Regions from separate parts of the Ruegeria sp. YTSA135 genome, predicted to be linked through region 3. Evidence: riboswitches for the same ligand, from Rfam matches in the RefSeq annotation. Region 3 holds a riboswitch; each other region holds the start of a gene.
What was found. Region 3 has a riboswitch for cobalamin ahead of AC2FIT_RS17010 (aromatic ring-hydroxylating oxygenase subunit alpha). Riboswitches for the same ligand answer to the same signal wherever they lie in the genome.

Region 1 (5,164 bases), on a different contig from region 3:
GAACGGTCAGGGCCACGAAAACCACGACAAAAAAGATCGAGCCTCCGTAGAAAATGTTGCGCGCGGACGATTTCGTTAAGATTTCCACCATTAGCTTACCTTTGCGGGCAAGGAATGGGGAATAGTTAGCCGGTGGCAATCGGACCAAGTTTGCGCAAGCGCAATGTTCTGATGATTTCCTTGCCTAGACTTTCGAAAAGGAGGAGAGGTCAATGCGAAAACCAAGCCTGGAAAATTCCAATCTGTCCTTGGAAAGTATAATGCCGTGCCGTCCGCAAACAGTTACCGTGCTCATGCGGCATTGGACGCTGTGTGTGCTGTTTGATAAGTCCCTTTCACACGAACGCGGAAGCGCATTGCGAATACGACGTGAATGATGACGCGTTTCCGCCCGAGTTATGGGAAGCAACGAAACTCTATTCTATTCTGGCCTCACTGATTGCGGCCAAAGCTCGCGGATCAAGAACCTTGATCCTTTTTCGGCGGCTTTCAACCATCCCCTTCTTTTCCCACGCACTAAGCAGGCGACTGACAGTATGCAGGGTGGTTGCAGTCATTTGCGAAAGATCCTGCCGCGTGATCGGAAAGTCGATCTCGATCCCGTCCGGGACTTTACGGCCGGTCTGATGGATAAGGCGCAGCAGCGCATTGGCGACGCGTTGTTCAACCTGTAAGGTTGAGATTTCGACGACCCGATTGTTTATTTCACCCAGACGGATTCCAACGGTCTTGTAGGTTTCGGTCGAAAAGCCGTCATATTCTACTGCGAACGTTTCCCAAAGCCGCATGGGCCAACTCAACGCGATGCTTTCGGTTGCCGTGATCGCCGTCGCTGGATAGGTCTGCCGCCCAATCGCCTTGGCAAAACCCATCAATTGTCCCGCTGGAATGTGTAGTGCAGTGACCTGTTCACCTGTCGGCGTAACCCTGACGACGCGAACACATCCATCAAGCAACAAATAAAACCGGTCGGCCGGCGCATCTTCTTCAAAGATTACGGTACCAGGTTCGTATCGGCGTGAGCTTGCCTGATCAAGGATCGTGCGCATCTGTCGGCGCTCCAGTTTTGAAAAGGGCGGCAGATGCGTCAGCAGGCTTTCGTCAAGCTGCGGTAAGGTCTTGCGCGTCGGTAGGTCGTTCATGAACCGCCTATGCCACAACATCCGGGCTAGTGGCCACTAAATCTCGCCGATCCCACCCGCGCATGACGCCGCAAGAAATTTGTTCCAGAACAATACCCACTTCCGAAAAAGGCCTATGGATCAGCCCGAGAAGCCACAACCAAAAAGTTAGCACAGTGTTTATGACAGCCTTGGCAAGTATCTGGTTTGTTGCATTTCTGCCAAGCGTACCATTTTGTCACCGCTTGTCTCAACGTTGAAAGCGACCAACGCCGCCTCGACAAAGCTCTGTATGCCGGCTGACCCAAAAGAGGCCGCAGGCATTGCCAAACCACTAGGTCAAAGCGGGCATACGCCAGATAGAAAACTCGTCGCGCTGCCCTTTGCGCGCGATCATGAGCAGGTCGCGGTGCGAAAATGTGGGCTAAGTCTATGATCGGCTCGATCCCCGACCTCCTGATCATCTGTCACGAATGCGACGGGATTGACCAGACCCTGTACGATTTGGGCATAAACTGATGCGACGACGCAGATGACTCATAGCTCATAAACTGCGGACAGCCGACCCCACCTAATCGGCGCGCACGGCAGACTTTTGAGACAGCGCAACCTGATTTTCAAGGCTTATCGCAACTTCACGATTGACAATTCGCAGTAGATACAGTCAATTTCCGCGCGTTCTGGTCCGGGTGGGATTCCATCCGGATAATAGGGAACGGGGTGCGGCCATTGCGCCAATTCCTCGACTGCCCCCGCAACTGTAAGCGGTGAGCTTTGCCGGCATATGCCACTGTCCCAAAAGGGATGGGAAGGCCCGGTTTGGCGTCGATCCGAGAGTCAGGAGACCTGCCAGAGCGATCACCCTGTCCGGACGCGGGGCGCGTCTTTGGCAACGGTCTATCCGTAGCGGTGACATTTCGCCGTCTGCGGAGGTTGTTTTCCTCCAACGACAACAACCAATCAAGACACCGAACAAGGTGTCTTATGCCCTTTCTCCGGAAAGGGGTCCGAGGGACAAACAATGAAGAAAACCGCCTTACTGAAAGCGTCAGCCGCGACAGTTTTTGCAGTTGCCACGGCTGCCCACGCGCAAGAAACGATTGATATCGGAACAATCGTGATTTCCGGGGGCTTCACGCCCATTGAAGAACAGAAATACGGCCGTGCAGCCAGTGTGATTACCTCTCAGGAGATTGAGCAGCGTGGTATCACGACAGTGCAAGACGCCCTGCGGGCTGTTCCGGGTGTGTCCGTCAGCGGATCAGGTGATGCCTTGACGCAAGTTCGAATCCGGGGCGCCGAAGCCAACCATACGCTGATCCTGATCAACGGCGTTCCGGCAGCCGGCGGTGACGGAGAATACATCCTGTCCGGCATTCAGACGGCCAACATTGAACGCATCGAGGTTTTGCGCGGCCCGCAATCCGTCTTCTATGGTTCGAACGCTTCGGCTGGTGTGGTCAACATCATCACCAAGAGAGGCGGGCTAGGTCACGAATATGGTGGCACGGTTGAATTTGGTGACGGGTACAACGCGTCCGCCCGGTATTCCTATCGTAACGATAAAGGCGGCGTCGCTGTCGGTATCGCGCGGCTGGACGATGACGGATATGACTATTCCGGCAGCAACGGGGAAAAAGACAGTGTTGACCGCACCACGATTGACCTTACCGGAGATTATTTTGTTGCCGAAGGTTTGAAACTTGGGTTTGTGTTTCGCGATTCAGATGAAAACTATGACTTCGACAGCACAGACTTCCTGGCCACTACCCCCGAGGGTTACGTCGTAGACGATCCTACCCAACGGTCTGAGCGGAAGGAGCGGCTTGGTCAGGTCTACGCTGAATACGAGGCGCGAGGAGGTCAAATGGTTCACCGTTTCAGCTATGATCGGACGGATAACGAACAATCCACCAATGGTGGTACACCGACCGAAACGGACCGGGACTCGGCCCGTTATCTTTTAAGCCTCGGCCTGGACGGGCGCGCGACGGTTGACAGCAACCACTTGCTGAACGGGATCGTGGAATGGGAAGAAGACAGCAGTTCCTCTGATCCCGAGTTTGAACGCGAAACAACATCATACGCGCTGGAGTACCGGGGATCGCTGGAGAATGGGCTGAATGTTCAGGCTGGCATCCGGTACGACGATAACAAAACGTTCCAGAATGATTTCACCTGGACACTGGCGGCGTCTTACACTCTGCCCCAAGGCGTGCGTTTGCACGGATCGGCCGGGACAGGCATCGTCAATCCATCCTATTTCGAATTGTTTGCCGACTCTTTTGGATTTGTCGGCAACCCGAACCTGAAACCCGAGAAAAACAAGTCTTTCGATCTGGGTGCCGAAGTGCCGTTCTGGGCCGGTCGCGGATTGGTTGATGTGACCCTGTTTCACGACGATCTAACTGATGAAATCACGGCGGTCTTCGATCCGGTTTTGGGCAGTTCGACCTTCATCAACCAAGCCGGGGACAGTACCCGCCGCGGGGTAGAGGTTTCGGGCACGCTTGAGGCGACAGACACGCTCGATCTGCGTCTTAGCTATACCTATATCGACGCGGAAAACCCGGATGGATCGGTGGAAGTTCGCCGCCCCCGGCACGAATTATTGCTGACCGCAACGCAAGAGTTCCTGCAAGGGCGCGGGTCTGTAACCGGCGATATTCGTTATGTGGCGGACAATTACGACACGCAATTCTTCGGTAGCTTTGAAACGAAAAAACTGCCCGACTACGTAACCGTTGATGTCGCGGCGCAATACTCACTGACCGACAAAGTCAAACTGACTGGTCGTATCGTCAACCTGTTCGACCGAGAATATTCCGACGTTTGGGGTTTCGCCAAACGCGGGCGCACCGGATATATCGGCCTGAGCGCGGCGTTTTGATCATGTGGCTGCGGTTGATTGCTGTTTGTGTTCTGGTCAGCCTGACCAAAATGGCCTGGGCGCAACCTCAGCGCGTGGTCTCGATAAATGTGTGCACCGATCAGTTGGCCATGATGCTGGCTGCCCCTGGCCAACTGATCTCGGTGTCTTATTTCGCGCGCGACAGCCGCGTGTCGGCCATGACTAAAGAAGCCATGCGCCACGGGGTCAATCACGGTCTCGCCGAAGAAATCTACCTGCAACGGCCGGATCTCGTGATCGCAAATCGCTTTTCTGCACAGGCGACGGTGGACATGCTCAAAAGGCTGAGTGTTCCTGTCGTCGTTTTCGAGTCCGCCCGCTCGCTGGAGGATATCCGCACCAACATCCTGAAAATGGGAGAGGTCCTGGGGCGTCAGTACGCTGCGGACAAGCTTTTGCAGGACTATGATGCAGGGCTTGCAGCACTAACCGCAAATGGGGCGCATGGACCACGTGCCGCGATATACTCAACGCACGGTTGGACATCTGGCGATCAAACCCTGTCTGGCCAAATTCTGACCGCGGCAGGGCTGCAAAATATCGCGACAGAGATGGGCATGACCGCCGGGGGCGTTTTGCCTTTGGAACAATTGGCGCTGTCCGACCCGGACATCGTGATCACCGCGCAACCCTATCCGGGACACAGCCGGGCCGAAGAATACTTGCAGCATCCCGTGGTCAAACATCTACGGGCGCGCTCGGGTCAGGTACTGGTGTCGGATCGCGACTGGGTTTGCGGTACTCCTTACGTCGTTCGCGCGATTGAAAACCTCAGGCGTGCACGCGAAGACTGGCAATGGGGCATTGAATGAGGCGGCTTGTGATCGTTCTGCTGTTCTGCGGGGTTGGGCTGTTTCTGTTATCACTGACCATCGGTCCGGCGGGTATCCCCGCCGGGGACAGTCTGGCTGCCTTGTTCTCCGCAGATTACGGGCCGCTGACGCTGGTGATGCGCGAAATACGTCTGCCGCGCGCCATTTTGGCGATTTTTATTGGCGCAGGGCTGGGCCTTGCAGGGGCCGCGATGCAGGGTTATCTGCGCAACCCGCTGGCCGAACCCGGGTTACTGGGCGTTTCCGGGTCTGCGGCCTTGGGGGCTGTGCTGGCGATTTATACCGGTCTGGCCGCAAGC
Region 2 (5,164 bases), on a different contig from region 3:
TATCAGTTCAGTCCCGGAAGAACGTAGTCCGAGGAACCAAAAAGCCACTGTGAAACGATGCGATATGACGCCGCATTGTTTCGTTTGTCCTCCGCCGACCTTCCTGATTTTGAGTCTTCAGATGGCCAAAGAACAACCCATCAAGGTGAATGCTTAGGATCGTTTACGTAAAACAGCGCCAGCGCGGTTTGTAAAACGTTCACTTGTTCTGGGGCAACTCTCTCGTTTTCCTTCGTTGTAAAGCCCCGAGCTTGGTTGGCTGGCATGGCGCAAACGACCGGGTATGTTCCGTTTCGTGGGCGCGCCGTGCGCTCAGTGTCCAAAGTGACGATGCAAATGTGACGGCAATCGGACGTCCGGCCGCGTTTTACCTGATTGATAACCGACCAGCGGTGTTTCAATGCGCTAATCCGAAAGGCACAGTTTATTGCTGTCCAGATCCCGTACATATGCTGAAAATCGTGGGCCACGCTGTTTCGGCTCGCCCGCGCATGTCCCGCCTAGCGTGACTGCAAGAGTGTAGAGCCTCTCGACCTCTGCGGGTGATCCCACGCTAAAGCCGACCATGGTGCCGTTGCCATTGGTGGCGGGCTGCTTGTCAAAAGGGATGGCTACTGCAAAGGCAAAACCCTCGCCCAACCAATACGTCATCCTTTCACTGGGTGACACGCGGTTCATCGCGGTACGATCAAAAAGCCGGTCGTAAAACGGAGTTGCGGCGTCAATGTCATTCGTCCCGATAACGCAGTAGCTCATTTGCATTGGAGATTTCCTTTTTGAGGCATGTCCGATTGCGTTTTCCGCTGTCGTCACTTGTCGGTCAGCTTGAAGAACTCGATCAATTGGCCGTTAGGATCAGTGATCTTGAGAAGGTGGATTCCGGGCTCCTTGAGTATCTCAGGTGCTGCGGCACCGGTTGCCGCGACGCGGGATCGAAGCACTTCAAGATCGGCAGCTTGCAGATAGGGGACCGCGCCTGACCCAGGCTCGGCCCCGGGTGCGTACCGATCCCGAGAGACGATGGCAAACCAACCGCCTTCGATGTCGAAAGCAACAAAATCGGGCAGTTCGATTGTCGGCGCGCGGCTCAACAGGTTGCGGTAGAAGGACTTAGACTGCTGCACGTCGTCACTTGGCACATAGGCACCCATGGCGGCTATTGCCGTGTCGTCTGCAACATCTGTGGTTTGAGCGGCACCTGCGATTGGAATGAAAAGGGTAAGGGCTAATCTCATGATGGGAATCCTTAATTGACAACGGTCGTGTCTCTACAACCCCTATGCTGACAGCGTGTTGTCAGCATAGCGTCAGTATAAGTGGTGTTGTCGAAAGGGCCCCTTGTGCGACGCGGTGACAGGCTGTTCGAAATCATCGAAATCCTGAGACGGGCGAAGGCGCCCATCTCGGCCCAGACTATTGGGGCCGAATTGGGTGTCACAAAGCGTACGGTCTACCGGGATATGGCCGCTCTGATCGCGCAGGGTGTGCCAATCACCGGTGAAGCCGGTATCGGTTACATCCTTGAGCCGGGTTTCCACATGCCGCCTCTGATGCTGACACCGGATGAGATCGAGGCGGTCATGCTCGGGGTCATGTGGGTCAAAACACGGGGTGAGCCCGAACTAGCGGTGGCCGCTGAAAAGCTGATCACCAAGTTGGAAACCGTTGCACCAGCCAAATACCGAACCTCGTTTCTAGAGCCAGTGGTCAGCGTTGCGCCGATAGGCCAGCCGGAGGAGACGCTCGGGGCTGCATCCATCCGCCGGGCCATTCGGCACCGCAAGAAGATTTCTCTTGTTTATACAGATTTCACAAGTCGACATTCGCGCCGAGTGATCTGGCCGGTCCTTCTGGGTTATCGAGACAAAAGCCGTATCATTGCCGCGTGGTGTGAGTTGCGCCAAGGCTTTCGCTACTTCCGGACCGAGCGGATCGTCGAAGCCGAAGTTCTTGATACGCCAATCCCACGTCGTATGGACCTATTGCGGGCCGAATGGCGCAGGGCTGCGGACGCTGAACGCAAACGCTATGAGGACGGGATACGGGGCTAAGGTGCCCACAGCGGCAATCCGTGCCAATACGCCCAGCCCGTGCCTGGCTGCCTGACGCAAGCGGTTCTGGCCAAAATCACTCTACTCAGCCTTACGCTGCGTAAAAAAGGAGCCAACCGCCCTGTCTCAACTGCATAATCTGCTTCTCATGTTGAAAAACCCTGACCGACCGAATGATTTAAAGCGCATAAGGCGCGGTGGTTCCATGCGCGAGACGTGCTAATAAAAATGGAATTCGGTACAGCCATCTGGCCAAATCCAAAGTTGTTCCCGCAACTGTAGGCGGAAAGCCGTCCCGAGATCGTCCACTGGGCACAGACCTCGGAAGGATGAGGAAAGCGTTGACTTGCAAGTCAGTTGAGCCCCGACCCTGCGGACAGCGCGCGGTGTGGCTTAAGCGGATATCATCCTTGTTCACGGCCTGGGCTTTTCAACATGGTCAGACCGTTGATTTCAGAGTTGGGCGCCGAAGCGATAGCCTTTGTCGCGACTGATTGTGTCACGCCGGTCAAGGTCGGTGGTGAATTTGACCTGCATGCATAGAAATGTTTGTCAAACAGTGTGACCTCGCATGACGCGTTTGGGGACTTGACGGATGCCCACGGTATGAACTTCCCTGCACCCGTCGGCATCGATCCCAAGGCTGAGCCTTCGGCACAGGACGTTGCAGTCCTGATTAATCAACTGAAAGCTGAAGGTTCGGCGGCACTGTTCGCAGAAAATATCACCAACCCGGCCCTGGTTCAGCAAATCTCGGAGGAAACGGCGCTCAAGATCGGTGGCCGCCTGTTCTCGGACGCACTGTTGATCGGGTCAGTCAGCTGATCAACCCAACACGAGGTGGATTTTTCACCATCAATTCGAAAAATCGCATTCACAGAAGTGGTATGATTGGGCCGTAGTTCGCATGGGATACTGTGCCGCATGACGGGCTGTCGCAGGGTGTCTTTTACCCTCAATATCCAACGCGAACTGTCTATCAAACGAACCAAATACAGGTGTGAGATGGACACATCACTGCTGTCCCGAATTCAATTTGGGGCGAATATCTCCTTTCATATTCTTTTCCCGACGATCACGATCGCACTGGGCTGGGTGCTGCTGTTTTTCAAGCTGCGCTTCAACGCAACCGGGGATGAGAAGTGGATGCAAGCCTATCGTTTCTGGGTCAAGGTCTTTGCCTTGTCCTTCGCCATGGGTGTCGTTTCCGGAATTACGATGTCTTTCCAATTCGGCACCAATTGGCCTGGCTTTATGGAGGCTGTCGGAAATATCGCAGGGCCGTTGCTGGCTTACGAAATTCTAACGGCGTTTTTCCTTGAGGCCGTGTTCCTTGGCATCATGCTGTTTGGCTTTTCAAAGCTGCCGAACTGGCTGCACACGACTGCAACCTTTCTCGTGGCGTTTGGTACCACCATGTCCGCGTTCTGGATTCTGGTTCTGAACAGCTGGATGCACACGCCCGCAGGGTTTGAGATGCGCGACGGTGTGGCCTTTGCGACAGATTGGTGGGCGATCATTTTCAACCCCTCAATGCCGTACCGCTTGACCCATATGTTGTTGGCTAGTGGCCTGACAGTGGCCTTTCTGATCCTCGGCCTGTCAGCTTTTCGCTGGCTGGTCGGAGACCGTGGCCCGGACGTGCGGGCCACGTTCAAGACTGCGGCGCGGCTTGGTGCGCTGCTGATCCCGGTGCAAATCTATATGGGTGACCTGCACGGCCTGAACACGCTAGAGCATCAGCCTCAGAAAGTGGCCGCGATGGAGGGTAACTGGGAGACCAAATCCAACGTCCCGCTGGTGTTGTTCGCAATCCCGGACGAGGAATCGCGGGATAACCGCCTTGAGGTCAGCATCCCGAACCTTGCCTTGATCATCCTGACGCACAAGGCCGATGGTGTTGTGCCGGGCCTGAACGATTTCGTGGCCGAGGATGGCACCGCTCTGCACCCGCCGGTTGCGCCTGTTTTCTGGTCATTCCGCGTCATGGTGGGAACAGGCATTACCATGCTTTTGCTCAGTTGGTCCGCGCTCTGGTTCATGCGGCGGGGCCGTGGGCCGGGTGGGGTGCCAAAGCTGATGCAGGTGGCGCTGGTGCCGATGGCCTTTTTAGGGTGGGTTGCCACTCTGGCGGGTTGGTACACGACCGAAATTGGTCGCCAGCCGTGGCTTGTGCAGGGCGTGCTGACGACGGAACAGGCGGTGGCAGACGTTCCCGCCCCGATGGTGGGAACCACTTTGGCGGCATATCTGATGATCTATGCGCTGCTGCTGGCTGCTTATGTCGGAGTGTTGTTCTACCTAGCCCGTAAAGCGGCCAGAACCGGCCTGTCGCAGCAAAATCATCCTGCTTCGGCGCCCCAGGGCGTCAAAGCGGTACCGGCGGAGTAAACGCGATGGAACTCTTTGGTGATCCGACCTACTGGCTGCCGCTCGCCTTTGCGGCACTCATGGGGGTGTCGATTCTGGTCTATGTCATATTGGACGGTTTCGACCTTGGCGTAGGGGTCCTGTTCCCCTTCGCCGATGACGCGGAGAAAGACCGGATGGTCGCCTTGATCGGGCCGTTCTGGGACGCCAACGAGACATGGTTGGTTCTGGCCATCGGCATTCTGCTGGTGGCCTTTCCAACCGCTCATGGGGTGATCCTGACGTCACTTTACCTGCCAGTTGCCATCATGCTGATCGGTCTGATCCTAAGGGGCGTTGCGTTCGAGTTTCGGGTCAAAACGCCCTCGCATCACAAATACTACTGGAACCTGGCCTTTTTTGCGGGCTCTTCGATAACCGCCCTATCGCAGGGCTTCATGCTGGGCAAGTACATCATGGGGTTGGAAAGCAATTGGGCCACATGGGCCTTTGCGATGATTACGGCTGTTTTCCTGGCCGTTGGGTATTCGTTCATCGGCGCCTGCTGGATTATCCTCAAAACCGACGGAGAACTACGGGAAAAAGCCGTTCGATGGGCCAAAGGGGGCATCTGGGGGCTTATTATCGGGCTCGGTGCCGTCTCGTTGGTGACCCCGTTGGTCAGCCCTCGTATCTTCGAGAAATGGTTCACCTTCCCCGAATTTTTCCTGCTGTTGCCGCTGCCTCTGATGTCCGGGGTCTTG
Region 3 (5,164 bases):
CGGAATACCCGGCAGAACACAATGTTGGCCACCTCTACGAGGCCAAGCCCGATCTGGCCGCACATTACAAACGCTGCGATCCGACCAATTCGCTCAACCCGGGTATCGGTAAAATGTCCAAGGCGCGCAATTACGGCGAAGAAAACGCTGCGTAAGCGTTTTCGCGTGATTTGGACGCACGTCAAGCTGTTCGCAGTGCATCCGTAACATGGGCGATGAACGCAGCAGTGTTTGAAACCCGCGCACCGGCTTCGGCTTGGGAATGCAGGCGCAGGCTGTCGTGTTGCGGGCGATCCCGCTCTCAGGCGGTATGCACAGTTCGGGCAACGCCAATTGGCGAAGGCGTCGCAAGACGCCCGCGCCACTATTGTTTGTCAGACTTCGACTTCGACCTTTCCGATCGGGTTCGAGCAGCAGGCCAAGATATACCCGGCCTCAATATCGTCTTCTGAAATGCCACCATTGTGGACCATGTGGACGTCACCCTTGATCTTCTTGACCTTGCAAGTTCCACAAACACCGAACGTACAGCCTGATGGGATATTCAGACCAACAGACCGTGCAGCCGCCAGAACCGTATCGGTTTCGGCCACCTTCGCCGTGACGCCTGAGCTTGCGAAAAGAATTTCGGCACTGGTGTCGTCGTCGGGAACAACATCATCCAGTTCCGGTTGCTGTGCTTTAGTCTCAACAGGTGCGCCGAAACTTTCTTGGTGGTAGTTTTCCATGTCATAGCCCAGACCGGCAAGCGCATCGCGCACAGCTTGCATAAAGGGCTCCGGGCCGCAGCAGTAAACCTCGCGGTCCAGATAATCCGGTGCCATCAGGCCCAGCATCAGCTGGTTAAACTGGCCTTGATATCCGGTCCAGGGGCGGTACGGGTCGGGTTCCTCGACTACAAATTTCAAGTTCAGCCCATGCGTCCGGCTGGCCATTTGCTCTAACCGCTGGCGAAAGATGATTTCAGACGGCCGTTTGGCACAATTGATGAACACAACGTCCAGCGTGCGCCCTTCATCCCACATACAGGTTGTCATCGACATCAAGGGTGTGATGCCTGAACCGGCCGAGATGAACAGGTATTTGCCAGAGGAACTCTTGGCATTCGTGAACAAACCTGCCGGGCCAATGGCTTTGATCCGCATGCCTGGTTGCAGGTTGTCAAGCATCCAGCGCGTGCCGATGCTATTGGACTGCGCCTTGGCCGTAATCGTGATCGATCTGGGCCGTGAAGGCGACGATGAGATTGTATAGGTGCGATGCACAACGCCGCCCGGTTGACCCGGTGCCGGAATTTCCAGCGTCAGGAATTGTCCGGGCTCGTAGCTGAACAGGGCGCCAGAAGGGGCCCGAAATGTAAAGCTGGCAGTATTTGGCATTTCGGGCACGACCGAGACGCATTCCAAACTTTCACTGTCCTGCCAGACGGCTGTTGCCGAGGTCACAACGTCCATAACCGTCACTCCGCAGCTAAAGCGTCAGGGATCAATCGGCGCGTCAGAGTTGCGCAATACCAATCGACAAACTGTAAAACGCCGGATTCCTGTATCGCAGAATAGGGTCCGGGTACATAGGCCGGGCTGTTGATGCCCTGCTGGTTATCCTCAACCACCTGGCGGTCTTCATCATTGGTCGCTTCCCAAACTTCGGTCAGGCGTTTCAGGTCATAGTCCACGCCTTCGACGGCATCCTTATGGACAAGCCATTTCGTCGTGACTTCGGTTTCCGTGGGGCTGATTGGTGTCACGCGGAAAACGATGGAATGGTCCGCCAGAAAATGGTTCCACGTGGTCGGATAATGGAATTTCAACAACGATCCCGCATCAGCAAAGGGTGATTGGCCCAACCAGCGGCGCACGGCGGATTTGCCATCCATCGTGTAACTCTGGGCCCCTTCCTTCAGGGGCATTCGGGCCAGACGGTACTGCCCATCCTCGTGCAGGTAAAATTGTGACGGCAGCCCTGCGGCTTCGCAGCGGTCGAAATGGGTTCGCAAATGTGCTGGCAGAGCGCCCCCTTCGATGCCGGTTACGGTCGGATCATCGGGGAAAGTGCGGCACAGCGCGGGATGGTTCCCTCCGCAGTGGTAACACTCACGATTGTTCTCCCAAACCAGCTTCCAGTTCCCGTTCTCGATTATAGAGCTTTCGAAAGCGACCTTGGCATTGCCCAGGTCATGTGGCTCTAGATAGGCCCCTGCGATATTGGCGAACGTATCAAAGTCCGGCGCGTCCTCTGCCAGACAAATATAGACCAGACCGGCCAGCTCGCGGCAGTGCACTGCCTTTAACCCGTGCTGCTTGGGGTCGAAATCAGCACCCATGTCCCGCGCCCACAGCAAAGAGCCGTCAAGTTCATAAGTCCACTGGTGGTAGGGGCAGACCAGCTTGGGCGCATGGCCCTTGGACGCTTTGCAGATCACCGATCCGCGATGACGGCAGGTGTTATGAAACGCCCGGATTTGATTGTCTGCACCGCGCACGATGATCACGCGATAGGCACCGATGTTATAGGTGACATAGTCGCCTGCTTTGGCCAATTCACATGCCGGAATGGCAAATAGCCAATCGCGGTAGTGGATTGTTTCAAGGTCGGTCTGAAAAATCTCCGGGTCGGTGTAGAATGCCTGTTCCAGGGCATAAGCCGGATTTCGACGCGCCAACAGGCTTTGAATTCTGTTCACTTCTGGCTCTCCTGCCGCGCCCCGCGGCATTGCTTGGGCAGATGACAAGAGGGACCAGTCCGGAGGCGCGTGAGGATCGCGTCCGAAACCCGTGCCCCCACCGCCACCCGCAGTTTGACATATCAGCGAGGCTGGTTTCCGGACTTGGAAGGGGCTTGCGCCCGGTCTCAGCACCTTCCCGGGATCCTCCCCCCAGTGGTTGATTGCTGAGCCTGACCTTCGTTACCGTTGCGGGGGCAGTGCCGGATTTGCACCGGCTTCCCAATTCTCCGCCACCTGAGAATCAAATGTCGGCACCTCGTGGCCGTAAGTTATTTCAAGCCCAATCCAGCGCTGAAATACTTGCGACATTTTCCGCTCTGAAACAGACACGCCGGTGTACTGCTTGGTGAAAATGTCTGCCTGCGGTTCGAATTGTGTACCGATGCGAAGGTCTGCAATCGAAACGCCGTTTTCAAACCCCGCGAAACTGCGCCGCAAGGTGGTCGATCAACGCACGAATACGTGCGGTCAGGTGGCGGTTTTGCGGGTAGGCCGCGTAAAGGCCCAACGATAAAGCCTCTTGCTCTTCGAACAGAAGTTGCAGTTTTCCTGTGTCCAAAAAGGACTGCCCCGTATAAAGCGGAATCCGCCCGATCCCCAGCCCATCCGCAGCCATATGTGCAACCGCACGCGGTGAGTTTGCGCGGAAATTGCCCGTAACCGGAACCGTGTATTCTCGACCTTTTGCTTTGAACGCCCAGTGGTCAGAAAAGCTGCCGGTGGTCTGAAGCAGGCAATTATGGGTTGCCAGTGCTGCCGGTTCTTTTGGTGTCCCGTGCTGCGCCAGGTATTCGGGTGACACGCAGCACACAATCCGCATGTCCGTGAGCTTGCGTGCGACAAGGTTCGAATCCTTCAAAACGCCGAACCGAATGGCCAGATCGAAGCCTTCCTCAACCATCGAAACATGATGATCTGACAGGTGCAGCTCGATCGAGACCTTTGGATGCTCGGTCTGGAAGGGTTTTAACAGATGGATCAATTCGGCCGAGCCAAAGCCTGTCGGCGCAGTAATCCGTATGCGCCCCGCCAATTCTGTCTGGCGTTGCTGGACAAGGCGTTCTAATTCATCGAACTGCTCCAGCAGGGGCAGACAGCGTTCGTAATAGGATCGCCCGGTGTCGGTCAAGGTGACACTGCGGGTGGTTCGGTTGAAAAGCTGCGCATTCAAACGATCCTCCAACTGGCCAACATATTTGCTGGTCAATTTAGTGCTTATACCGATCTGTTTTGCGGCTTCTGTAAATGACGAATGTGCTGCCACTGCCGCAAAAGCTCGCATGCCCTGAATCGTATCCATTGTCTACGCCACGTTCATAGTAATTCACCAAATTGATATATTATCGCCCAAGTGAAAGCAAACTATGTCTGGGGCACAGATGCTGATCAACAGCCCAAACCCTCAATCAGAGAAAGAGTTTCCAGATGTCCGAAACGATCCAAATTCACAGCTTCCCTCTATCCGGTCACTCGCACCGGGTCCGTCTGTTCGCCAACCTTGCCGGGATTAAACACGACGTTATCGACGTGGATCTTGCGGGTGGTGAGCACAAGCGCGAGCCGTTCTTGACGCTCAACCCGGCGGGTCAGGTGCCCGTATTGCAAGACGGCGACGTGGTTGTAAGCGACAGCAACGCCATTTTGGTCTATCTGGCCCGGAAGTATGCGCCTTCCTACCTGCCTTCTGATCCTGTCGGTGAAGCCGAGGTGCAGAAATTCCTGACCCTCGCAGCGGGTGAGATTGCGTTCGGCCCTGCCGCCGCGCGTCTGATCAACGTGTTCAACGCACCTTTGAACATGGAGTTTACCCATGCCACTGCGGCTAATGTTCTGAAAAAGCTGGATGACCACTTGGAGGGCCGCGACTGGCTGGTCGGCGATGCGCCAACCATCGCGGATATTGCAATCTACAGCTACACAGCACACGCGCCCGAGGGTGGCATCTCGCTTGAGCCTTATGCGAATGTGCGTCGCCTTCTGGCCAATGTCGAGGCGCTGGATGGATTTGTCCCCATGCCAAGCACCGCAGTTGGCTTGAACGCAGCCTAATCCTGCTATGCAATTGGCCAGTCGCACCCGCGACTGGCCTTCGATCCCACAACACACGAGGTCTGCCATGAACGATCAAGCCACTGAAATGAAATCTCCCTTTCATGCTGGCGAGCGTGAGATGCAATCTCGTGTTGGTAGGCGGGATAGGATCGAGGAATTCGGTCGCAAGTTCATTCGTCCGTTCATGCCCGACCAGCATCGAGAATTCTTTGGCAAGCTTCCCTTTCTGGTCTTGGGCAGCGTCGACGCCGATGGCTGGCCGTGGGCGTCAATGATCTCGGGCCGTCCGGGGTTCATACAGACGCCACATGACCGAAGTCTGGACATTGATGCGCGACCCTTGGCGGACGACCCGCTCAACCCCGCATTACAGGACGGAGCCCCGAT

Region 1: it holds a riboswitch for cobalamin, as region 3 does, so the genes downstream of both, AC2FIT_RS05005 (TonB-dependent receptor plug domain-containing protein) here and AC2FIT_RS17010 (aromatic ring-hydroxylating oxygenase subunit alpha) in region 3, are expected to answer to the same signal.
Region 2: it holds a riboswitch for cobalamin, as region 3 does, so the genes downstream of both, AC2FIT_RS05090 (metal ABC transporter solute-binding protein, Zn/Mn family) here and AC2FIT_RS17010 (aromatic ring-hydroxylating oxygenase subunit alpha) in region 3, are expected to answer to the same signal.

What each region holds. Positions count from the first base shown of each region.
Region 1 covers NZ_JBXWNC010000003.1:42,576-47,739, reverse strand. The annotation lists gene AC2FIT_RS05010 (Crp/Fnr family transcriptional regulator) at 417-1,142, opposite strand; cobalamin riboswitch at 1,786-1,989, shown strand; gene AC2FIT_RS05005 (TonB-dependent receptor plug domain-containing protein) at 2,143-4,011, shown strand; gene AC2FIT_RS05000 (ABC transporter substrate-binding protein) at 4,014-4,844, shown strand; gene AC2FIT_RS04995 (FecCD family ABC transporter permease) at 4,841-5,164, shown strand, end outside.
Region 2 covers NZ_JBXWNC010000003.1:57,093-62,256, forward strand. The annotation lists gene AC2FIT_RS05075 (VOC family protein) at 406-762, opposite strand; gene AC2FIT_RS05080 (VOC family protein) at 810-1,235, opposite strand; gene AC2FIT_RS05085 (helix-turn-helix transcriptional regulator) at 1,341-2,051, shown strand; cobalamin riboswitch at 2,230-2,432, shown strand; gene AC2FIT_RS05090 (metal ABC transporter solute-binding protein, Zn/Mn family) at 2,613-2,876, shown strand; gene AC2FIT_RS05095 (cytochrome ubiquinol oxidase subunit I) at 3,057-4,442, shown strand; gene AC2FIT_RS05100 (cytochrome d ubiquinol oxidase subunit II) at 4,448-5,164, shown strand, end outside.
Region 3 covers NZ_JBXWNC010000014.1:65,990-71,153, forward strand. The annotation lists gene dld (D-lactate dehydrogenase) at 1-155, shown strand, start outside; gene AC2FIT_RS17005 (FAD-binding oxidoreductase) at 375-1,454, opposite strand; gene AC2FIT_RS17010 (aromatic ring-hydroxylating oxygenase subunit alpha) at 1,460-2,713, opposite strand; cobalamin riboswitch at 2,796-2,999, opposite strand; gene AC2FIT_RS17015 (LysR family transcriptional regulator) at 3,138-4,025, opposite strand; gene AC2FIT_RS17020 (glutathione S-transferase family protein) at 4,151-4,774, shown strand; gene AC2FIT_RS17025 (pyridoxamine 5'-phosphate oxidase family protein) at 4,842-5,164, shown strand, end outside.